Regions from separate parts of the Alteromonas sp. CI.11.F.A3 genome, predicted to be linked through region 2. Evidence: predicted binding sites of a transcription regulator. Region 2 holds the regulator's gene; the other holds the start of a gene.
What was found. The regulator FNR, encoded in region 2, switches genes on or off when oxygen is low (the NO sensors DNR and NnrR bind a similar motif). The targets are predictions, from matches to a motif close to TTGATCTAGATCAA.

Region 1 (12,400 bases), 430 kb from region 2:
GTGCGCGATAGGTATTACTGTCAAAAGGCTTACCGGTAATTGGCTGCGCATCGATTTTCCAGTCGGCAGTATGTAAAACCGTGCCCGCTGACGTGGCTATTTTTAACGCATAAGGTTCGGGCAGCGAGTGGGTTACCGATAACCAGCTCACATCAAAGGGCCCTAATGTCAGCGTTTGCTCAGAGGCTATCTCTACTATGGGTACTTTATTAACTAATTTGGTTTGCGCAAGTTTACGACGTAATACTTCGGCAGTAAAAGAAGTGGTATAGATGGGGCACTGAAAACGCGCCCATAAATACGGCAATGCGCCTACATGGTCTTCATGCGCATGGGTGATAACAATGCCGGCAATATTTTCCTTTTGCGCCGCAATGAAGGTGGGATCTGGCGCCACCACCCTGTGATGGGTTTGCTTGGTTGTGCCAGTATAGCGATAAGGAGGTATAAGCGGTTCATCGAACGACACGCCACAATCTACCATCAACCACTTGCCATCATGCCCATACAGGTTCAGGTTCATGCCTATTTCCCCAGTTCCCCCTAACGGCAAAAACCAAAGCTCCTCTTTTTTCGGCGTTATCAAACCTTAACCACTCCTTTAACTGCTTTCAGGTTAGAATATAAAACTTCCATGAGAGTTGTTACTATACTTTCATACGTAAATACTTAAAGACCGAATATTTATCATGACCACGACTTTATCTGATATGGAAGCACGTGTTATTGGTGTACTACTTGAAAAGTCGGTGACTACGCCCGAACAGTACCCGTTATCGCTTAATGCGCTCACCAATGGATGTAACCAAAAAAGTAACCGATTACCTGTCACTCAGTTAACCGAAGACGAAGTCATTAAAATACTTGATGGATTGAAAGGTAAACGAATTGTTCAAGCTTCATCAGGCTATGGTAGCCGAGTAGACAAATATTCCCACCGTTTTTGTAATACCGAATTTGGAGATATAAAACTTAGCGATCATCAGCAGGCCATTATTACTGAACTCTTACTGCGCGGCCCTCAAACACCCGGTGAATTGCGAGGCCGATGCCAGCGTTTAGCGCAATTTGCTGATATCAGCGATGTAGAAGCAACCATCAGCAGCTTACTTGCTTACCAGCCAGATGCACTTATTTACTCACTACCAAGAGAGTCGGGTAAAAGAGAGATACGCTACAACCATACATTTTGTCAGCCAAATGCGAATAACAATAATGGTGAAAGTGAAAGCACAAGCGAAAGTGCTGATACCGTTGAAACACTAAAGGCGGCTTTACTAGAAGTAAAAGCCACCCTTGCCGATTTAGAATCAAGAATTAATGATTTATCGTCAGGCGACTAATGCAAACGTACGTTGAGTTGGTCGATAATTTCAGCCCAATCAGCGTCATCTTCAATAGCCGTTTTCAAGAAAGCCGCTTGGCTTTCAGACCAAAACGGCGCTTCGAAAATATGTTGGCTCTTATTTAATCCTTTGTGCGTTTCAATAAAACTGTCTATCGCTTCATCGCTACTATCTAGCCCTAACTGTTCAAACAAACTGTTCATAGTCGGTTGTTCAGTAAACATGGTAGCTCCTCTTCAATCATAATAATCCGTTAATATTGAAACGCTAAAATCAAATGATGGGATCATTAAATTTGCTGTGCAAATTCCTCTGGTTCCATCACTTCACCCTCCTCTCCTGGTACCGGACAAACCATAACCGTAAGGTTATCTTGCGTCATGCCGCCCACCCATTTGGTAAGAAAGTCTTTGGTAGAAATTTCCATTGCTTCACAGTCTGACCAATCTTCAGTTGCCCATAGCAAAGCTAGAGATGATTCCGGCCATACTGGAATGCCATCTTCATCATCTGTCGTTAACATCACGCAACCATGTTCATCTTTAAGAATGAAAAGTTTGCCCGAGGTTTTAATTAATTCAACGCTAGCTTCTAGGCGTTCGAACGCGTTCATTTGTAATAATGGGTGTTGAGTTGTCATAATTTTCTCTTTGCTATTAGGCAGGGTGTATGGTCGATATGCTGGTAATTAAGGCTTCTAGCCCTACACGCCTGACTTGTTTCATGGTGTGAAGATAAACTTTCATGGTTATACCTTCTAAAGGCTGTATTAGTGAAATAGTGATAGTTGGATCAAGTTGATTTACCGTTCCTTTAGGAAGTACAGCAACGCCACCTTCATATTGTAGGTTATTAAGGGCTAAGTTGAGCGAGTTCGTACGTAATTTAGCATCACGAAGTTGAGGGTATAACGTAAGCAATAAATCTCTGGCTTTGCTGCCCCAATCAATGGCCACAAACTCTGCCGCGTCTACTACATCACTGCCTTCACCAATTCGGTATAACCCTAACTGGTTCTCTAATAACACTTCACTTTTAACTTCTTCTGACTTTAGCGGTTCGGTTGAAAAAGCCAAATCGGTTACACGCTCGTGCAATTGACGGGACAAACCATCGAGAGAAAGTACTTCTGCTTTAACAGACCAATCAGGAAATGTGTTGTGAAGGTGACTTAAAGTGGTAGGCAACATTAATTCACTGGCTAACTGCGTTGCCCCACACACCACATATTCAGAAGACTGAATTTGCAGTTCTTGCTTGGCTTCATTTAGCGTACTGCAAAGCTGGCGTGCATACGGCAACAGCTTCTCCCCCGATTGGGTTAGCTGAATACTATTGCGCTGGCGTATGAAAAGCGTGGTATGAAAGTATTCTTCTAGCAACTTGATCCGCGCACTTACCGCAGATTGCGTTAGATAAAGATTTTCAGCTGCTTTGCCAAAATGTCGGGTTTTTGCAACTTCAATAAATGTGGTGAGAAAGCGTATATCCATGCTTCTTACAAAACCGATAAATAAGTGATTGTAAACTGTCACAGATAATACGGCATGTAAACACAAAAGCACAGCAACGCACTGCTATTAAAGCAGTGCGTTGTATTTATTTTCAACTAAGAAGCGTATCAACTGCCTTCGTGCATTAAACGGCGCTGTTTTTCTCGACGTTGTAAGTCACGATTCTGTTTATTTTTTACGCTTTGGTGGCGCTTAGTGCCCACCTTCTTGGTGTGAAAGTCTTCCTCTTCTACCGAGTCCAATTCTTCACTTTGGTAACGATAGTCTTTACTCATGTCTATCTCTAGGTTATTGCCACTTCGTCATTATTATCTTGGCACCAAAAATAGAAAACGAATTTTTATCATCGTTGCGACAATAATTTTTTGTAGTGGGTTTTGGTCATGTAATTCGCTTCGTTGCCTCAATCCTCCTAGACCTGAGCGCTTTTTCATTGCCACATCTAGAAAACCATAAAAACAATTAATTATCAATAACTTAAACAAATTAGAAAGAAGCGATATTTGCAAAACCACGCTTTTCACACCCTATAAATTTGTACATTTTTGCGCGTTATATTTTCCAACAAAATTTTTTATTGAGAAGAAAAAAATGTTTTGTTTTATGTTCTGATTCTTTTGTCTTAAAAGTTCGCTTGAAGACAACTCAATGCTGGGTACAACCATGAAAAATTTATCAATTCGCGTTTCTCAAAAACCTTTTATAGACAGACAAAAATTTCCTTATGGCTTTCGAAAATCTGGCGACTTCAGTATTGGTGAAGCAGATATACTAACCGGTTATGGAAAGACCCTACTGGCACTAGAATGCGGGGAGCTATCACCAGAGACAGATGATGAGCTTCATTTTCTAGACTTTATTAGTGGTAAAGTGGAAGCTGAAAACGCTGTAGAGCGCACTTGGGCCAAGTACGTACGCTTATCTCGAGGCAAGAAACACTTCTACACATTGCATAGCAGCGCTGCGAGTAACCAATCGGATTACGATGAAGATTACAGCGATGAAGCATTCGATGTAGCCTAATTTTGCATTCGACCTACTAACAACCAGCCCAGAGCAAATCGGGCTGGTTGCCTATATTTGTGATATTTCCCTCGCTATTCTTCTGTTTGTTGATCCATATCTAGATTGTGCCCGAACAAATCTTTGCATATTTGTAATTTTCAAACAGATGGTTCTATATTAATAACTTAGCATTGTGAAATTGCTATTTTACGCAAACCACGCTGTTGGAAAATAGTAGAACAATATCTAATGAATTACCCAAGCCTGAAGGCAAAGGAGGCGCAGCGATGATGGTGTCATATAAACAGATTAAACATTTTTCAATTCATGCTACCGATAAGGACATAGGCGGCGTACGAGACATACTTTTCGACGATAAAGATTTCGTTGTTAGGTACGTAGTTGCCGATACGAATACGTGGCTTCCTCTTAGCAGGAAAGTGGTGATCTCACCTATCTCGGTGACCCGTGTTGATCAGGAAGAAGAAACCGTTGATGTTTCCATGACGGCAGACACGCTTAAAAACAGCCCATCAATTGACGAGCACAAACCGGTTTCAAGAGAGTTCGAAGAAACGCTGTTTCGTTACTTTGGTTATGGCTATTACTGGATTGGCCCAGGCGCGTGGGGCGATTTCGCTCACCCAAATGAACTAGCCGATCCTGAGCTAGCAGCCATGGGTAAAGAAGAGTTAGATAATAAACCTGAGAATCACTTAAGAGCTTGTGGCGAGGTTAGTGGCTACGAAGTGGCAACCCAAGACGACAACGTTGGGCATATTAGCGATTTTGTGTTTGATACTGATGGCTGGAAAATTCAGTTGTTAGTGGTAGATACAAACAACTGGTTACCGGGTGGTAAAAAGCTGGCGGTACTGCCCTCAGACATCAAAAGTATCGATTGGTCTTCTCATAATGTCTCGGTCAACCTCACCCACGAGGGATTGATGGCTAGACCGGAAGTTGACCTTGATAAGTTGGGTGATATTGCATACGTAGAGGCGTTGATAGCGAATGCGAAGCTTGTCTAGCTAAGTCGAGTAGCATTTGAGCAAGAGCGATTAACTGCCTTTGAGTAAATTAGATTTACGTCAACTAAGGTTAATCGTTCTGCGCGCAAAAAAACTTGTGGAGCAGACCAATGGTTTGCTTCACTCTTTCGTCGGCTAGTCGATAGTAAATGGTTTGTCCGTCCCGGCGTGTGGCCACCATCTTAGATTCTCTTAATAGGGCCAAATGTTGTGAAATCACAGGCTGAGAAACGTCTACATGGTCTAACATTTGGGTTACAGATAGCTCTTTGTCCACTAAAGAGCATAAAACCATTAAACGGGTTTTATTCGCCAACTGCTTTAGATAAAGCTCAGCTTCCATTGTATATTGAGCCATTTCGCTCGTATCTACAGATAGATTATCAACGGCTAGATTATCAGTCATAACAACTCACTTTTAAATTTACGTAGACGAGCTACCAACCCGCCTTCTTATACTAAAGTATACTACTATAGCGGCGAACGCCAAAACTCAATGTCATTTTTTTATAAAATATATAATGAAAATACGTGCTAGAAAACATAGCAATTTCCTTATATAGTAAACTCATCATTATTTTTCAAGGTGTTTTAATGTTAATTGATATCACTACTAGACTCGCTAATATCCCTTTCCCGCTGCGTTGTATTACGGCTAAAGAAGCGATGCAGGAAATATCTTCTAATCATGGTTTATTACTTGATGTTCGTGAGCCCGCCGAGGCTGCATCTAGCCCTGTAGAAGCCGCATTAAATATTCCTCGTGGCGTGCTCGAAATGAAAGTTATCGAAAAATGTAAAGATGCCAAGTTTCCAATCTATATTCATTGCGCCTCGGGCATTCGCGCTAAATTGGCAGCCGAACAGCTAATGAACATGGGGTATGACAATGTGAGCGTGGTAACCTGTTCAATAGGCGATATTAAGCAAGCCACCGACGCATAAGCGCTGACAGCCTCTGGCCGCTTGTGGTATAACCGCTCTATACAGTGACAGAATAATCAATTAGAGCTCGCGATGTTAAAATCTACGTTAGAACAATGGCGCATGTTTAAAGCTGTGGTAGATGCTGGAGGCTTCAATCAAGCTGCCGCATTGGTTCACAAAAGCCAGTCTAGTGTGCATCACGCGGTTCAAAAATTAGAAAATGCCATTGGCGTTGTGTTGTTCGAAAACAGTGGACGCAAGGTAAAACTGTCTCCTCAAGGGGAGTTGATGTATCGTCGAGCAGCGTTCGTTTTAAATGAAGCTCAAAAGTTAGAAGCGGTAGCGGCTAGTTTACAAGCGGGAACTGAAACTCTTCTTCGTATCGCCGTTGATATTATTTTTCCATCAGACTTACTCTATAACGTACTGAGCAAAGTGTCTGAAGAGTTCCCGCTGCTACGTATCGAAATTGAAGAAACCGTATTAAGCGGGGCAAACTCCCTACTTGATAGTGGTAATGTCGATATCGCGATTTCACCTTTCCCCTACCCCGGCGGATTCAGTGAAGATTTATGCGAGATAGACTTTGCCGCGGTGGCACATGTCGATCATCCTCTGCACGCACTTGACCGCGCGTTAACGTTAGAAGATCTAAAGTCGCATCGTCAAATAGTAGTAAGAGATTCATCGGCTGAACGTAAAGTTGATGCAGGTTGGCTTGGCGCCGAGCAGCGCTGGACGGTGAGCCATATTAGAACCTCGGTAGATATGATTTCTCAAGGGCTTGGGTTTGCTTGGCTCCCTATCGCTATCATTAAAAAAGAATTAGAAGAAGGGCTGTTGCTTCCGCTTCCTATTGATAGCAACAGTGGATTGCGTCGCGCTATGCTTTATCTCACATTTGAAGATGGTGACGGCCTTGGGCCCGCAGCAAGAAGCTTTATCGGTGAACTTAGATATCAATCGATGCAGCTTCCCTCTGCTGATGGCATGCTTGATCAATGCATAGAGTCTCTGCATCGATAGCATAAGCTGTGGCAGTTTAATTAAAGCAAAGTGTTATAGCTAAGCTGTACTTAACGCAAAGCCTAAAAAGCAAGAACTCGGGTATCTAACGAATATCTAATTTGCCCGATATTAAGTTTAGCCAGCGCTTGGTTTACCCAATACTTAATTTACCCAATACTTAATTTACCCAATGCTTAAGTTACCCAATCCCTAATGCTATCTGTTGGCCGCCATACAAGAAACCAAATAGAGCAATGGATAGCCCAAAGAGTGCTACAGCGCCGTCATCCGTTGCCATACCTATAGCCATAATCAATACCGCAAACGCCGGTATTAACCCCATAAAGGGTACTAATTCTAGTGGCACCATCAACAATCCACACGCCGCACAGCTAAGTGCAATCAATGAGCGAAACACAGGCTGGCGCATAAAAAACCACCGTGGCATTAAGAATCGGTCACATCGCACCGCCACAGGTTTCATTTTATTAACCAAAAATTCAATTCGATCGGCGTCCATTTCAATTTTCATAATGGTAGCAGGAAGCCACGGATGACGGCGACCGAGTAAAATTTGCATTGCGATAAGTAAAATTGTCACACCGGTTATGGTAGGTACACCAGGAATGGCACCTATGGGGGTTGCTGCAATAAACGCAGGCAAAGCCAACATAGGTCCAAACCCCCTCTTTTCCATGGCATTCCAGAACTCCGAAAACGCCATGACGTCGGTGGTGTTTTTGGGCTGCATCTTGCCCAACAACTCATAAAGTGTCATTGACCTTGCGCCAGTTTCCTCAAACATTTTTATTCCCTATTTATGGCTTAAGGCTTATGCCTAATTTCCATTGAAACCTATGCGTCTTGGGTGATAGCGAAGCGCAATACGCTTTGGGTATTCCATCAAAAATTAAATTAATTCAGTAGTATCACCGTACATAACGCTTATATTTTGCGCTGACCCGTAAGTAAAAATCTGAGATAAATTTTTCAGAAAAATACGCACAAGCGCTGAATTTTTGCGTTCGGTTACAAAGCTACTATGAGATTAATAATGCGATAACTGTGCCACTGAAGTGGGTCAGCGTTCAAATTTGCGCTTTTCTGGTAGCAATCGGCACAATATGTGCTTTATCAGCTAAAGATATGTCAGTGTGTGGATTATATTTAGCTAGCCCTCTTTTACATGATGCGAGGATCGCATCTTGAGGTCAGCCCCAAGATATTGCTGCCTTATTCAACCAAAGTTGAGTATGAATGCGACAACGTCTACGTTTGAATGTAATAATGCACAAATAATTATAAAATCTGGTCAACTTACCCACCCAATGTGCTGAGACAAGCTATCAGGAAGTGGTTGGTCAATAAAAAAGGGATATTCAAGTGTTAACTGTTTTGCTTGTAGATGATGATGCCGAGTTTACCGAGGTGGCCTGCACTATTATTGAGTTTCTCGGTCACGAAGTCCTAACTGCTGCCACATTAGGTGAAGCGAGAGACTGGTTAAAGAAAGAAACCTTTGATCATATATTACTTGATTTCATGTTGCCTGATGGCAGCGGTGCACACTTGTTCGATGAACTTAACGCACTTCCCAAACGTCCACGCATTACCCTTATTACTGGGCACCCATCGGTAAAGGGTGTCATTAAAGGTTTATGCGGCCCCAATATTGATTACCTTGTTAAGCCTATTCAACGTGAAGACATTGAAGCAGTATTAACGGGGAAACCTAAAGTTGCTGAAGATACCAGCGAAAAAATCGAAAAGCATTTCGACTTGCTTATTGGCGAATCTGCGCCAATGAGAGAACTCTACAAATTAATTGAACGAGTAAGCAGAACAAGTGCGAACGTTATGCTACTTGGCGAAAGTGGTGTAGGGAAAGAGGTAGTTGCAGCCGCCATTCACCGCGCTTCACAAAGTGAAGGCCCTTACGTAGTGACTAACTGCGGTGCCTTTTCAAAAGAATTGATTGGTAGTGAATTATTTGGCCACGAGAAAGGCGCATTTACAGGCGCTGTTGGCCGTAAAGAAGGTGTTTTCGAACAAGCTGAGGGCGGATGTTTGTTCTTAGATGAAATCACTGAAATGCCTATCGACATGCAGCCAAACTTACTGCGCGTATTGGAAAACAAAGTGGTTATCCGTGTTGGCGGTACTAAAACTATTCCGGTTAACTGCCGCGTAGTGTCAGCGACCAACCGAACCATGGAAGAAATAGCACAAAGCAAAGTGCTGCGTGAAGATATCTATTTCAGACTTGCGGTGTTTCCAATCACCATACCCACTTTGCGCGAACGCAAAGAAGATATTCCTTTATTAGCAAAAACCTTTATTGAAGAGTTTAATAAAGATAATGGCTCTAAATTTAGTTGGCAAGAAAGTCAGCTAAACACGTTACAAGCCTACGATTGGCCAGGTAATGTTCGTGAATTACGCCACTTTGTTCATCGTGCTGCTATTATGAGCGACCCGACAAAACAGGTCATAGAGCTTCCTAAAACGATTGAATCGCCTTTTGCTAAAAAACAAAGTACAGCACCAGCACTTCAAGCAGGACGTACTATTGAAGATGTTGAAAAGGAACTTATTTATGCCACGCTTGAGAAGGTTAATGGGAATAAAACCATGGCCGCTGACATGCTGGGCATAAGTACCAAGACCCTATACAACCGACTTCACGCATATGGCGATTTGGTCAAAGAAGACTAGTAAGGCAGGACAAAAGTTATGACTGAAGATGAGTTTGCCCGATTGAGCACCTATGTACACGATGCACGCAAACCGCTGAATCGCATTTCGATGCAAGCTGAATTGGTAAAAATGGCGCTTAATGGTGAAGTTCCCGCCCAAAAAGCGATGGCAGCATTGGATAAAATAATTTCCAGTGCTAAAGACTGCAGTGACTCCCTTTCTGAAATGACTTCAGATTTTGGCGACACATTATTGGATTGATGTAATGCTAAACAAAGTTTTGTCTTCGCTATACAGCTGGGTAATCATGGTGGTATTCGTGATTGCTATTATTACTGCGAATTCATTTTATGTGGTGCAAACCCTTGATGACTTATCGGCCCTAGAAGCGCGCTTGTTTACCACCAGTCGCGTAATAAGTGCAGTAAACAAGCTGCACGTGGCCGTTTTGCGCGCCGAATCAGGTCAACGTGGTTTCCTTCTTACTGAAGATGAAGCTTATCTGGAGGAGTACACACAAACACTGAATAACTTTACTGCCCTTGCTGATGAAGTTGAAGTGAGTGCTTTGGCGTCTGATTTGCCGGAACAATCAGAGCGGATAGAAAAGCTACTCGCCCTTACTCGCGTTAAAATTAACGGTATGGTGCGAATTGTAGAGCTAGTAAGAGTAGGTGATATAGAGCAAGCCTTCACGTTGCTTGAAAGTGACAGAGGTCTAGATTTATACAACGACTTCGAAAATATGTTCGAGCGCATCGATTCCTCTGAAAGGGATATTCAAGGTACGCACTTAGCCAGTTTAATGAAGCTAAGACGTGACTCAGTGAATACTTTATTAATTTCTTCAGGTACCACCCTGTTTCTTATTATCTCGATTTTCTTGTTGTTAAAAGCCAACATTCGAGAAAATGAAAAACACAAAGATACGCTTGTAGATGTTAATGAAGACCTAGAGCATAAAATTTCAGAACGAACCCAAGAATTACGTATTTATTCAGATGAGTTAGCCCGCAGTAACCGAGAACTCGAGGATTTTGCTTTTGTAGCGTCTCACGATCTGCAAGAGCCACTTCGGAAAATTCGCGCCTTTGGTAATCGATTAGACTCGGGCTATAAAGATGTAATGGACGAACGTGGGCAAGACTTTCTCGCCCGTATGCTTAATGCGGCAGAGCGTATGTCTATGTTGATATCTGATCTTTTGTCTTTTTCTCGCGTGTCTACACGGGGTAAAGATTTTGAACAGGTAAACGTTAGTGAGGTTATCGATGGCGTGTTAGGCGACTTAGAAATAGCTATTGAAGAAAAAGGCGCCAAAGTGATTGTGCAGGACATTCCGACTATTCGCGCAGACAAATCACAAATTGATCAGCTGTTTCTAAACTTGCTGTCTAACGCGCTAAAATTTCAAACCGCCGACAAAGAACCCCTTATTGAAATTACCGCTACCCCGCCTAGTGATTCTGACATGAAAGACATATTGTTAGCTGATGAATATGACTGGATTAAAATTCAAATCTCAGACAACGGTATTGGTTTTGAGCAAGGTTTTGCAGAAAAGATTTTTGCCCCCTTTCAACGCTTACACGGAAGAAGCGAATATAAAGGAACGGGGATCGGACTAGCGGTATGTCGACGCATTGTTGAGCGGCACAATGGTCAAATTTCGGCAAAAAGCTCGCCAGGAGAAGGCGCAACCTTTACTATCCTTCTGCCAACAAACAGCGAGCCATTTGGCTCTCTAAATAATAATGGAGATACCACACATGACGCGTAAACAATCCCAACCTATTAATATCCTTATGGCAGATGACGATGAGGACGATCGTCTATTAACCGTAGACGCACTGAAAGAAAGCCGTGTGTTAAACAACTTATTTTGTGTTGAAGATGGCGTGGAATTACTCGAATTTTTACGTCATGAAGGCAAATACACAGATGCCAGCAAATTCCCCCGCCCTAGCTTAATTCTGTTAGACCTTAACATGCCACGTAAAGACGGCAGAGAAGCGCTGCAAGAATTGAAAACTGACCCTAAACTACGTGGGATCCCAGTAGTCATTCTTACTACCTCCAAAGAAGAAGAAGACATGCTTCGCGGATACGATTTAGGCTGTGCTTCCTATATCACCAAACCTGTGAATTTCGAGGGACTTGTCGAGCTTATGCGCGCGCTAGGTCGCTACTGGATTGAGTTTGTAGAATTGCCCCACGATTAATCGCCCTTTTCATCCGATTTAACGTGTTATGAGTCAATATTGATGGGCTCAATAAAGTGTTACTCAAGTTGTACGGCGCTAATTATTAGGGCCGTAATGTTTTAAAGTGCTGGTTATTCAGCGCTAAGTTTTACGGCTAAATGTTTTATGGAGCGCACAGTGACCGAAGTTATCCGGGTTTTACTGATTGAAGATGACGAAGATGATTATTTCCTAACATCGGATTATTTACTTCAATGTGAAGAACCCCGTTTCCAGCTTACCTGGGTAACCAACAGTGCTGACGCCATAGACGCGTTACAGCGTCGAAATTTCGACTTGTGCTTACTCGATTATTTGCTAGGTGCTGAAAACGCAGTAGATGTGTTGGAAGTACTAAAATCGAATCAGTTCAACCTCCCTGTTGTTATTCTAACTGGTCAGTCAGACTCTCAAGTTGACGAATTGGTAATGCGAGCAGGTGCAGCCGATTACCTACAAAAAACAGAAATTGAGTCGCCACGTTTCATGCGAACCATTCGTTACGCCATGGTTCGACGAGAGATAGAAAACGAACGATTAGAAAGACATAAAGTTGAACAGCAAAATAAAGCGAAAGATAAGTTTTTGGCCCACTTAGGTCACGAACTTCGCACCCCGCTTACGTCTAT
Region 2 (12,400 bases):
CGCCCATCAAAGCAAGCACCTGCCAATCTGACAAAGAACAAGACCACTCTTTAAGGCCTTCTAATTTGCCACTGGCGTAGGCAGCACCAACATAGGCTCCAATAGAACAACCTGCCACCACGTCAATTTTAATACCTAGCTTTTCTAATGCTTGAATAATACCAATGTGGGTCCAACCTCTTGCAGCTCCCGCACCTAATGCTAGACCTATTTTCATTTAGTTTGATTCCATCAAATTGATAACTTGAACCGTGTCGTCAGTAGGCTCACTGGGTGACTCAAAGCTGGGTGGATCGAAACCAATATCACCATCTTCCACTGGACCGTTCTGTGTAGAGATGCCTTTAAAGTCGTGCAAATTCTTATCGACCAGATGCGAAGGCGCTACATTTTGAAGCGCACTGAACATAGACTCAATACGCCCAGGGAAACGGCGATCCCAATCTTGTAGCATGGCCTTAACGTTCTGACGCTGCAAATTCTCTTGAGAGCCGCACAAATTGCAAGGAATGATTGGAAATTCTACGGCATCAGAATAACGCTGAATGTCTTTTTCAGTGCAATAGGCAAGAGGTCTTATCACAATATGCTCGCCATTATCGCTTACCAACTTCGGTGGCATTGATTTAAGCTTACCGCCATGAAACATGTTCAAAAAGAAGGTTTCTAGCATGTCATCACGGTGGTGACCGAGTGCAATTTTAGTGGCGCCTAATTTTTTTGCCGTGCTGTATAAAATGCCGCGACGTAATCGCGAACAAAGTGAGCACGTGGTTTTACCTTCTGGCACTTTATCCATAACAATAGAGTAGGTGTCTTCTTCTACGATTTTGTACTCTACCCCCACACTTTCAAGGTATTCAGGAAGTACGTGCTCTGGAAATCCTGGCTGCTTTTGATCGAGGTTAACCGCAATAATGTCAAAATGAATTGGCGCAATGCGCTTTAAAAACATAAGAATATCAAGCATAGCGTAACTGTCTTTACCGCCAGACAAGCACACCATGACTTTATCGTTGTTTTCAATCATGCCGAAATCAGCAATCGCTTTGCCTACATTTCGACGAAGTCGCTTTTGTAGCTTGTTAAAGCTGTATTTTTGTTTATTTTGAGACGCGGTTAACGGAGCGTCCGCACGGTTTGTGCCTGCACTGGTCATATCAATAGCTTGGTTACTGCGAAAAAAACCATTATACAGTAATCAAGTAAAATTGAATGTGTGAGGTTAAGATTTTTTGTATCTTGTTGGCACGGGCTGCTACAAAATGCCAATAGCGCTAAAGGCTAAAACCAATAGCGCTTCAAGCTACAAAGCTACGCTAGCGAACCGTGCCAACAGACTGTGTTTAAATGTTTATCTATTAGCGTGAAAGAGGCGAAATAAAGCCGTCTGGTTTTATTGCCAGTACATCACACACCAGCTCATCTATAACATGTTCAGCAGTGTTACCTATAAGGGCCGCAGAAATACCAACTCGGCCAACCGTGCCTATGATCACCAGTTCGGCATCTATATCTTTGGCTATTCTTGGAATCACTTTTTCAGGTAGGCCTTCTTTAACGTAACAGCGCTCACTATCAATAGCATACTTTTCGCTGTGTTTGTTCATCTCAAGTTCGTGATGGTGCTTTACTGCGTTGTTGTACGTATCAGGGTCGAACTCCGGAACTTCAATCGCGATATTAAGCGGTGTAGCAGGATAGCTGTTAACCAAATTTACGTTGCCACTGAGTAGCGCGGCATAATCGTTAGCAATGACTGTGATTTTGTCGTTGAGTAGCGCATGTTCGTCGTCTTCACTGCCTACATTGACTGCCGCAATAATTTCACCATTGTCGGGCCATTCATGGTCTTTTACCAACAATACGGGGGAGGGACATTTTCTAAGTAGGTGCCAGTCTGTTGGAGTGAAAATAACAGAAGCTAAATCGTCATGGCGTTTGGTTGCTTTAACAACCAAGTCTATATTGTTATCTATTACATAATGCACCACAGCTTCAAAGGCGCGGTTGTTCCATTCAACAACAATATCGGTTTTTTCAAACCCTAAATCGCTAAGGGTTTTACGTAACCAACCCGCATGTTCCTTAGTGACCGCATCGCGCATTGCTTCGCGATCATCAGGGCTGAGCATGGTAGTCATATCATAAGATAAATCGTAAACCACCAGCATGGCGGTGACAGAAGCCCCTGTCTTTTTGGCAAGTTCGTATGCACGGCTAAGCGCAGGTTGAGTATCTCTATCGGCTTCAATGACCGCTAAAATACGTTCATACTTAATCATAACCCCTCCAAACATCGTTAGAATTTTGGTTGCTACAATTTAAGTGTAATACCTATTTGCTATTACGTAACTTGTTTTAGATCAAAAGCTTTGAAGATTAGCTATTACAGGCAATATTAGGTGCAACCACAGACGATAAACGTCGTGACATCTCATCAAAATCTAAAATAGTAATGAGTTTACCGTCCACCTGAATAATATTTTCTTTTTGAAAACGGCTTAGTAGGCGACTAATGGTTTCAATAGTTAAACCAAGGTAGTTTCCGATTTCATTTCGCGTCATCGTAAGGTGAAATTCTTTGTTTGAAAATCCACGCTCTTCGAAACGTTGAGAAAGCTGTGAGAGGAAATACAATAGGCGTTCTTCTGCTGAGCGCTTATTAAGCAACATCATGAGGTCATGATCTTGTTTAATTTCCGCACTCATAAAACTCATTATTTGATGTCTTAACTTGGGGAACTGAACTGACATCTCGTCTAGGGTTTCATACGGTAATTCGCACACCATCGCAGTTTCTAATGCCTGAGCATAACTTTGGTGCTTGTTTTCCCGTAATGCGTCAAAGCCGATAATATCGCCAGGAAAGTGAAAACCTGTAATCTGCTCTTCACCATCTGAGTTGGTGACGAAAGACTTAAAAGAGCCGGTGCGTACTGCGTAAAGAGAGTTAAATGTATCTCCCGACTTTACCAGTAAATCACTCTTGTGAAGGGGTTTCTTTCGCTCAATAATATCATCTAAAGATTCAATCTCAGTCTTGTTTAGCGCAACGGGCAAACATAAGTGACTGAAACTGCAATTTTGACAATGAATTGAGAATTGGCTTCCTTTGCTCATAGGTTCAAACTATAAATAGGGTCGACTTAATATAATCTTACTCTTTTGTTTATGAAATTGCTGCATAAATTAAAAAGAGCGCGTAAATAGCCAATATTCCTGAAAAGCATTGCCTTACCACGGGGTGCCTAAAACCGGCTATAAGGTACTGACTACCTGCACTGGCCGCTAGCAAGGTGGGCAGGGTGCCTAACCCGAAAAAGAGCATAATAGCTGCGCCATCAATGGCAGAGCCTGATGCTAATGACCATGTAAGTGTTGAATAAACCAGTCCGCAGGGAAGCCAGCCCCATATAAAACCGTACGGGAGCGCATAGACTGGACTTTTGAACGGTAGGAAGCGTTTAGATAAGGGCTGAATAGCTTTAAATAATCCGCGCCCCATTGCTTCAATGTAATTTAAGCCTTGCCACCACTTACCTAAATAACACGCTAAAAGCAGCAGCATAATGCCACTAATTAAAGACAAAACGGGTTTAGCAATTGGCACAAATTCGGTGGCCATTTGGCCAACAGCGCCTGTAATAGCACCGGCTAACGTATAACTGAGGATACGGCCAAAATTATAAGCAAGGGTGTAGGGCAAAGCGGCTTCATTACTTGGTGTTACTGTGCGTAGTGCAGCAACTATGCCGCCACACATACCCACACAGTGCACGCCGCCAGCAATGCCAATGAAAAAGGCAGAGAATATATTAATCTCTGTCATTGGTTTCTTTGCGTTGTTGCAATTGCTTACGTTGCTCGGCTAGTTTCTTTTCATCACCTGACAAATCATCATCAAACAAAATGCTATAGCCCTGTCTATCAAGGTCTTCAAACTGATTGGTTTTTACCGCCCAGAAAAAGATAACCAGCGCCAACGCAACAATGATGATAGCGATGGGAATTAATACGTAAATGATACTCATATTATTTACTTAATAACCTAGTTGAATTGGTGACCACAATAATACTACTGAGTGACATGCCAACCACGGCCATCCAGGGAGAGAGTAACCCTGACACCGCAAAGGGGAGAATAATAATATTGTAACCTACCGACCATGCGATGTTTTGCTGAATTTTGCGTTTTGCTTGTTGGGCCACTGAAAATAAGGTGGGGACAGACAGTAGACTGTCGCCTAGCAAAATAACATCGGCAGCCGTTTTCGCTACATCGGTGGCGTTTCCTACGGCAACTGCCACATCTGCGCTAGCAAGAACAGGGGCATCATTTATACCGTCGCCCATCATCATGACTTTGCGACCTTGCTTTTGCAAAGTGTGCACTTGAGAATACTTTTGCTCCGGCGACAAGCCACCTTTTGCTATATGAATAGGTAAACTGGCAGTAAGTGTATCAACGTTTTTCTGTGTATCGCCACTTAGTACTACGAGTTGATGTTCATCCAGTGCGGTGAGTGTGGCTAAAGCATCTTGACGCAAACTATCATTTACGCAGAACGCGGCCATTAATACGCCATCGGCACACAAAAACACGTTTGCCGGTATGTCTACTTTTGCGGTGGTTGATAAGTTACAAAATACGGCTGACCCCATGGTGAAAGCCACATTGTTAATCTCACCACTAATGCCGCCACCAGGTGTAACCGTAAATCCATTAATTTTATTAGGTGGGGTTTTGTTCTGTGACTTAACAGCTTCGTTATCGAAGGCACGAGCAATAGGGTGTTCAGAACGAGACTCTAACAAAGCGGTAAGCGCCATTACCTGCACCGGATCTACACCTTTAGCAAACCAGCGCTGTTGTAGCGAGAACTTACCTTCTGTCAACGTGCCGGTTTTATCAAGGGCGATGGTATCAATATCGGTAAGCTGTTCTAACGCATCAGCACGCTTCAATAAAATGCCCTGACGATTCAGCTTCGCCATAGCGCAGGTTAACGCCGAAGGTGTGGCTAAGCCTAGTGCACAGGGGCAGGTTGCCACTAATACAGAGATAGTGATCCAGAAAGCCTCTTCGCTGCCCACGTAAGACCAGTAAACGTAGGTTAATGCAGATATAAGTAACACAGAGAAAACAAAGTAGCGTGAAAAGTTATCGGCAATTTGAGCCGCTTTTGGCTTACTTGCCATCGCGCTGGCTTGTAAGCGTACGATTTGATTGACCAAGGCATGCTTTAAGCTCTGAGTCACTTTAACCGTTAATGTGCCATCTTGGTTTACCGTACCACCATACACTAAATGGCTGGCCGATTTACTAACCGGGTTAAACTCACCAGTCAGCATAGACTCATCAACTGCGGCAGTACCATCTAGCACAATACCGTCTACAGGAATGGTTTCACCGGGCTTCACTAGTACCACATCATCAGGCATTAATAGCTTCGCCAAACACTGAGCAATGCTGCCATCAGTTTCAATTTTTGCGGCCGAGACGGGAATATACTGCATCATGTTGGCAGAAATTTGTGCCGCACGGTGCCTACTTCTATGCTCTAAAAACCGGCTTAAAAGGAGTAAAAAGATAAACATACATATAGATTCAAAATACACTTCACCTTGCTCTAGCAAGGTTGAACGTAAACCTGCAAAGTAGGTACCAAATACCGCAAGGGTGACCGGCACATCCATATTTACGGTTCTTGCGCTTATGGCCTTTAAAGCGCCTAAATAGAACGCGCTACCTGAATAAAGGACAACGGGGGTGGTAAGGGTGAGTGCTACCCAATAGAAGTATTGACGGGTTTCTTGCTCAATGGCACCAAACCAGTCGAAGTAAAGCCCAGCCATTAGCATCATTACCTGCATGGTCATAATGCCGGCTAAACCTAACTTTTTGATAAACGATTTTTGTTCACGTTTATAGCTAGCTTCATGTTCATCGGGGTGGAACGGTGAGCCAACATACCCTATGCGTTTTAATGTGGTGAGTATTTCGCTAAGTTTAATAACACTGGGTTCCCAGGTTATTAATGCGCGGCGCTCTTGAACATTTACGGCTACTTGGGCAATGCCTGATACTTTTGAGAGTTGTTTTTCAATCAACCAACCACACGCGGCACAGGTAATGCCTTCAAGGGTTAGCTGTATTTGTTTGTGTTGGCCTTCATCAAAAACAAATTCTTCTTGAAGGGCGGGATCGTCATATACGTTGAGCGCAGACAATGCATCTAAAATACCATCGTCCGACTTTTGTGCTGGTTCGGTTCTAAACTGGTAATAGTCTTCAAGTCCATTATCAACAATGGCTTGGGCAACTGCTTGGCAACCTGGGCAGCAGAGCTGCCTAGTTTCACCTAATATAACGGCTTCATATTTATGTGTTGCATCGTTAGGTAACGCGCAATGAAAACAAAGATTCTCGCTCATTACGGGTTAAACTTGATGGCGCCAGAGTAGGGAAGTTGAAGCGTATTTTGTACTTTCCAACTATCATCAACAGGAGAAAGCGAAACTTGCCATTTACCCGTAAGGTCTTTTTCAACAAAGCCGCGGTAAATACCATTCGCATCGCGACTTAGTAATACACTCGCATCACGCTCTTCCATGGTGACATGGTAAAAGTTCAGTTTAAGGGCGTTTCCTTCTGCTGGAATACCCGAATGGAACTCTACCGAAATACTGCCATCGGTAATGGTTAAGTCTGTTGTAATGTTCTTGCGTTTCGCTATGGCTTCTTTATCGAGCCGTGCATTGATCGCTTTACCTTCTTTGTAGTAATCGTCTACCACTAAGCTATCTTCGGTTGAAATAGCCAGTTTCAATAACACGCCACCCATTACTAATGTAATTAAGGGAACGGCAATAAGGAACCAGGGCCAGAATTGTTTATACCAGGGTGTATTCATTAATTACATCAACTCGTTTACTACAGAAAAACTGGCGCGATAGGAAAGATATGGCATCCAGTTGAAGAGGGTTATTTTCTCATAAAAAAAGCCCCGTGATAACGAGGCTTTTTAGCATTATTGTTGGTTATACGAATTTAGTCGTTAGAAAGACTATAAACGTACGATGCAACAACGTGGATTTTGTCATCACCCAAGGTTTTCTTGAATGAAGGCATAACACCATTTCGTCCGTAGGTTAATGTTTCAGTAACCGCACGATGACTTCCGCCATATAACCAAATGTTGTCAGTCAGGTTAGGTGCACCAAGTGCTTGGTTACCTTTACCGTCCATACCATGACAGGCAGCACATGCAGCAAAGCGAACTTTACCTGCATCAGCAAGTTGCTGGTCAACATCACGCCCGCTTAGGCTTAATGCGTATTCAACCACTTCTTCAATGCCTTTCTCACCCATAACATCTATCCATGCAGGCATAGCGGCTTTACGGCCTAATGTTAGGGTTTCAACAATTTTTGCACCCGAACCACCATATAACCAATCGTTATCGGTAAGGTTAGGGAAGCCGCCATTTTGGCCGCGAGCATCAGAACCATGACACTGAGAACAGTTTTGCATAAACAAGCGCTGTCCTACTTTATTCGCTTCAGGGTCTTTCGCTAGTTCCTCAACAGGAATTTGCGCATACGCTTCAAAAATTGGGTCGAACTTTTCAGCCGCGTAATCCAATTCACGATCGTATTCTACAAACTTGCCTTGCTCTTTTGCATCGATGCGCGCTTGCGCCGATTCTTCAAGCGTCAATATACCTTGGTTCGAGCTCTTCCAGCCAAATAAGCCTTCGTAAGAACCCAATCCAGGATAAAGGGCAAGGTAGATAAAACCCCAAATGATTGTCATGTAGAACATGATTGTCCACCAACGAGGAAGGTTGTTGTTCAACTCCTCGATGCCATCAAATTCATGCCCCATTGATTCTCCCTCTGGCACGCCTGTTTGATTGGACAAACACCAGCGCAGAAGGAAATAGCAACCAATGATTAACCCTAGGGTTATCACTGAAATCCAAATTGTCCAAAACATACTCATAAGTTCGAGACTCCTGCTAATCTTCTTTTGATTTTTCTTTGTCTTCGTCTGCGAAAGGCAAATTCGCCGCTTCATCAAACTTTTGTTTGTTGCGGCTACTAAAAGCCCACCAAACTATGCCAATGAAACTAACAAAGACGATGACAGTAAAAATGCTACCTACTATTCCTTGATCCATATTATTTCAAATGTGTGCCAAGAGATTGTAGGTATGCAATAAGGGCTTCCATTTCTGATTTGCCCTGTACTGCCGCTTGTGCTCCCGCGACATCTTCATCGGTATACGGTACGCCAAAGCCTTGGAAAACTTCCATCTTCTTGGCGGTTAACTTACCGTCAAGTTTGTTTTCTGCAAGCCATGGGAAACCAGGCATGTTCGACTCAGGTACCACGTTACGCGGATTAAGCAGGTGAACACGATGCCATTCATCACTGTAACGCCCACCAACACGTGCTAGGTCAGGACCAGTACGCTTAGAACCCCAAAGGAAAGGGTGTTCCCATACTGACTCACCAGCAACACTGTAGTGACCGTAACGTTCTGTTTCGGCACGGAACGGACGAATCATCTGACTGTGACAACCAACACATCCTTCACGGATATAGATGTCACGGCCTTCTAACTCGAGTGCTGTATAAGGACGTAAGCCTGTTACCGGTTCCATTGTTTGCTGCTGAAACATCAGCGGCGTAATTTGAACCATGGCACCGAAGCTAATCGCAACAAGGATTAGCACGGTTAACAGGCCGACATTTTTTTCAATTAACTCATGTGGATTTTTCATTATGTCGTCTCCTTATTACGCTGGCTGAGTTGTAACATCAGCAGCGATACTACCTTTAGGGGCACGAACGGTTTTCCATGTGTTATAAGCCATGATAAGCATGCCAGTAACCACGAAACAACCACCAATGAAACGAACCACATAGAAAGGTTTAGACGCTTCAAGCGATTCTACAAAGCTATACGTTAATGTACCGTCAGCATTTACTGCACGCCACATTAGCCCTTGAAGAACACCTGACATCCACATTGCTACGATATAAAGCACTACACCAATTGTTGCTAACCAGAAGTGAACATTAACAAGACGTGTGCTGTACATCGATGGCTGACCAAACAGAATAGGTATTAAGTGGTAAATAGAACCAATTGATACCATGGCTACCCAACCTAATGCTCCTGAGTGTACATGGCCGATAGTCCAGTCTGTGTAGTGAGACAATGCGTTAACTGTTTTAATTGCCATCATTGGGCCTTCAAAGGTAGACATACCATAGAAAGACAATGAAACAATTAAGAAACGTAATACAGGGTCAGTACGCAATTTATGCCATGCACCAGATAGCGTCATTATACCGTTTATCATTCCGCCCCAAGAAGGAACAAATAGAATGATAGACATCACCATACCTAGCGACTGTGTCCAATCGGGTAGGGCAGTATAATGTAAGTGGTGAGGACCAGCCCAAATGTACAATGAAATCAATGCCCAAAAGTGAACAATAGATAATCTGTACGAGTAAACTGGGCGACCTGCTTGCTTAGGAACGAAGTAATACATCATGCCTAAGAAGCCAGCAGTTAGGAAGAAACCTACTGCGTTATGGCCGTACCACCACTGCATCATGGCGTCTACTGCGCCTGCATACAATGAGTAAGACTTAGTGAAAGACACCGGAATGGCCATGCTATTACCAATGTGCAATACAGCAACGGTAAGCATGAACGCCCCTAAGAACCAGTTCGCAACATAAATATGCGACACTTTTCGGATAACTAGGGTTCCGAAGAAGTTAATGATATAAGCGAGCCAGACCAGCGTAATCAAAATATCGATTGGCCATTCTAGTTCAGCGTATTCTTTCGAGCTGGTTAAACCTAAAGGTAGAGAAACTACCGCCAATACGATAACGGCTTGCCAGCCCCAAAACGTAAATGCAGCAAGTTTGTCACTGAACAGTCTAACCTGAGAGGTACGCTGAACGATGTAGTATGACGTCGCGAACAAAGCACAGCCGCCGAAGGCAAAAATAACGGCATTGGTATGCAAAGGACGCAGACGCGAGAATGTTAGCCATGGTGTGTCAAAGTTAAGCATAGGTGCAAATAATTGCGCGGCAATAAATACCCCTAGGCCCATACCAATGATACCCCAGACTATGGTCATAATGGTAAATTGCCTAACTACTTTATAATTGTAGTCAGGTTGTGCTTGGCTTATTTCACTCATTTTAATGAATCTTCCACTTCAAATGAACTATGGTCTCCAACAGCCGTTCAAGTACGGTCTAGACATGTGAAAGCAACGGAATAACGCTTCACACCGAGCTCGGAAAGAGTAATAATTATAGTCTCCAAGCCAGTTGGTACGCGGATGATAAGGTTTTTAATTACAAAAAGATACCATAAACTACCTGAGCTTGATCTCCATCAATGAAGAAATATACAAAATTTAAGAAATGCTAAATAACAGTAACAAAAAGAGATCATTTTATTCACAAAGATGGCTTACGCCGCTTTGTATTTTTCTCGTGGCAGTATGTGTATTTGCAGTGCATCAATACCAAATGTCCGCTACGCCTTCTTCGAGCTCCTTAAATGAAATAGGAGAGAGCTGTACATTTGTCAACGAGCACTGTGAATTTTTAATACACGGCAGACACGCCTATGCGGAATTTTCAGACAAAGTAGAACCTGAAACCTCTATTACCCTAGTTCTAGATTTGCCTGTCGGGACGAAGATAGAAAGTGCCTGGATTGAGGGCGTGAACATGTACATGGGAAAAGTGCCCGTATTGCTCGAAAATAAGAACAAAGGGAAATGGTCAGGCTGGTTTATGTTGGGAAGCTGTAACGAATCGACAATGAAATGGCAATTGCGGTTAAATATAGAAGGGCAGGCAGCACCAAGCTACCTGAACTTCGAAACGATAATGTAGTATTACTTACATTTGAGATTGCAAATAGTTAGACAAGCCAAGGCGTTTAACTAGGCCAAGTTGTTGCTCTAACCAATGCGCATGATCACGCTCGGTATCATCAAGTAGTACTACTAAGATATCACGTGTTACGTAGTCTTTTTCAGACTCACATAACGCGATGACTTCTTTCAGTTTTGCATCCACTTCATATTCAACACGAAGATCGCTTTCAAGCATTTCAGGTACATCTGAACCGACTTTAAAGCCAGTTCGTGTGACCATGTCAGGTACGCCTTCTAAAAACAGCATACGCTCGATAAGTTTAGTGGCGTGGCCACGCTCATCGTCAAATTCGTGGTCGATACGCTCATAAAGCTTGGTAAGACCCCAATCCAAATACATTTGTGAATGAATGAAGTATTGATCCATCGCGGCTAGTTCATAAGAAAGTAGCTCGTTTAGACCTTTAATGATGGTTTGATTACCTTTCATTAGTCATCTCCCATTACTTGCGCCTGAAGGTAGTTTTCAATACCCATAGCGCCAATTTGATATTCTTGAGTTTCAATCCAATCTAAATGATCTTCTTCATACTCTAAAATTGATTCGAGGATATCCCGTGTAACGTAATCCTGCTTTTCTTCGCACAGTGCGATCGCTTCACGTAATAGTGGCAACTGTTCTTTTTGGAATCTGGCATCGCAGCTCAGCATTTCCTCAGTATCTTCACCAATGTAAAGCTTGCCCAACGCTTGAAGGTTAGGTAACCCTTCTAAAAATAGAATGCGCTCAATCAACTCATCTGCTTGCTTCATGTCTTTAATCGACTTTTTGTAGTTCTTTTCATTGAGCTCTTGTAAGCCCCAATTTTTGAACATACGTGCATGCAGAAAGTACTGATTTATAGACGTTAACTCACTAGTGAGCACATCATTCAGCTTCGCGACGACTTGTTTGTCACCTTGCATAGTAAGAACCTTAATTATCAATATGACGCTAGTGTAGAGCGAAAACGCGAAAATGTCAAAAATTTACTTTAAAAACAATGATATACAAATAGAAATGGTTATCACTTCATCCTTTGTTTGCATTAAGAATAGCCAGCTATTCTTGTTGCGTATTTGCATAGGCTAAACTTTCTTCGGCAAAACCTAAACCCGCTTCGGTGAAAAAGTTAAATACTTTATCTACGCCTTGTTCTAATAAGTAATTCACTTCATCTTCATATCGCGCGATTGCCGCTACTTTACCGGTGTAACCCGCGTTTCTTAATTGGCGTGTAATATTGATCGCATCTTGTATAGAGGGCAGTGCTAACAGAATTAAATGAACGTTTTTAATTTCCAGATTGTCCCATAAATCAACATCTTCACCATCACCACAAATAACGTTTAATCCTTCACTGGCAAGTTGTTTTACTTTTACTCTATCGGCGTCCATACCCCATACGCTGACATCAGCAAGTTT

Region 1: a site for FNR is predicted at 3,973-3,986, ahead of R1T43_RS09100 (PRC-barrel domain-containing protein). Genes of this name have one in related genera too.

Annotation. Positions count from the first base shown of each region.
Region 1 covers NZ_CP136708.1:2,110,027-2,122,426, reverse strand. Annotated here, with positions in the region: gene R1T43_RS09135 (ribonuclease J) at 1-523, opposite strand, end outside; gene R1T43_RS09130 (YceH family protein) at 690-1,343, shown strand; gene R1T43_RS09125 (DUF2789 domain-containing protein) at 1,340-1,570, opposite strand; gene R1T43_RS09120 (DUF2750 domain-containing protein) at 1,636-1,986, opposite strand; gene R1T43_RS09115 (LysR family transcriptional regulator) at 2,003-2,839, opposite strand; gene R1T43_RS09110 (hypothetical protein) at 2,968-3,135, opposite strand; gene maoP (DUF413 domain-containing protein) at 3,524-3,883, shown strand; gene R1T43_RS09100 (PRC-barrel domain-containing protein) at 4,153-4,896, shown strand; gene R1T43_RS09095 (ArsR/SmtB family transcription factor) at 4,967-5,302, opposite strand; gene R1T43_RS09090 (rhodanese-like domain-containing protein) at 5,491-5,841, shown strand; gene R1T43_RS09085 (LysR family transcriptional regulator) at 5,914-6,849, shown strand; gene R1T43_RS09080 (exopolysaccharide biosynthesis protein) at 7,031-7,636, opposite strand; gene R1T43_RS09075 (sigma-54-dependent transcriptional regulator) at 8,215-9,546, shown strand; gene R1T43_RS09070 (hypothetical protein) at 9,565-9,789, shown strand; gene R1T43_RS09065 (sensor histidine kinase) at 9,794-11,308, shown strand; gene R1T43_RS09060 (response regulator) at 11,298-11,750, shown strand; gene R1T43_RS09055 (response regulator) at 11,910-12,400, shown strand, end outside.
Region 2 covers NZ_CP136708.1:2,543,997-2,556,396, reverse strand. Annotated here, with positions in the region: gene R1T43_RS10980 (patatin-like phospholipase family protein) at 1-217, opposite strand, end outside; gene ttcA (tRNA 2-thiocytidine(32) synthetase TtcA) at 218-1,159, opposite strand; gene uspE (universal stress protein UspE) at 1,362-2,285, opposite strand; gene fnr (fumarate/nitrate reduction transcriptional regulator Fnr) at 2,383-3,123, opposite strand; gene R1T43_RS10960 (sulfite exporter TauE/SafE family protein) at 3,173-3,832, opposite strand; gene ccoS (cbb3-type cytochrome oxidase assembly protein CcoS) at 3,819-4,034, opposite strand; gene R1T43_RS10950 (heavy metal translocating P-type ATPase) at 4,036-6,438, opposite strand; gene R1T43_RS10945 (FixH family protein) at 6,438-6,917, opposite strand; gene ccoP (cytochrome-c oxidase, cbb3-type subunit III) at 7,055-8,008, opposite strand; gene R1T43_RS10935 (cbb3-type cytochrome oxidase subunit 3) at 8,025-8,186, opposite strand; gene ccoO (cytochrome-c oxidase, cbb3-type subunit II) at 8,188-8,793, opposite strand; gene ccoN (cytochrome-c oxidase, cbb3-type subunit I) at 8,809-10,242, opposite strand; gene R1T43_RS10920 (hypothetical protein) at 10,784-10,951, shown strand; gene bfr (bacterioferritin) at 10,958-11,425, opposite strand; gene bfr (bacterioferritin) at 11,425-11,901, opposite strand; gene R1T43_RS10905 (cation:proton antiporter family protein) at 12,038-12,400, opposite strand, start outside.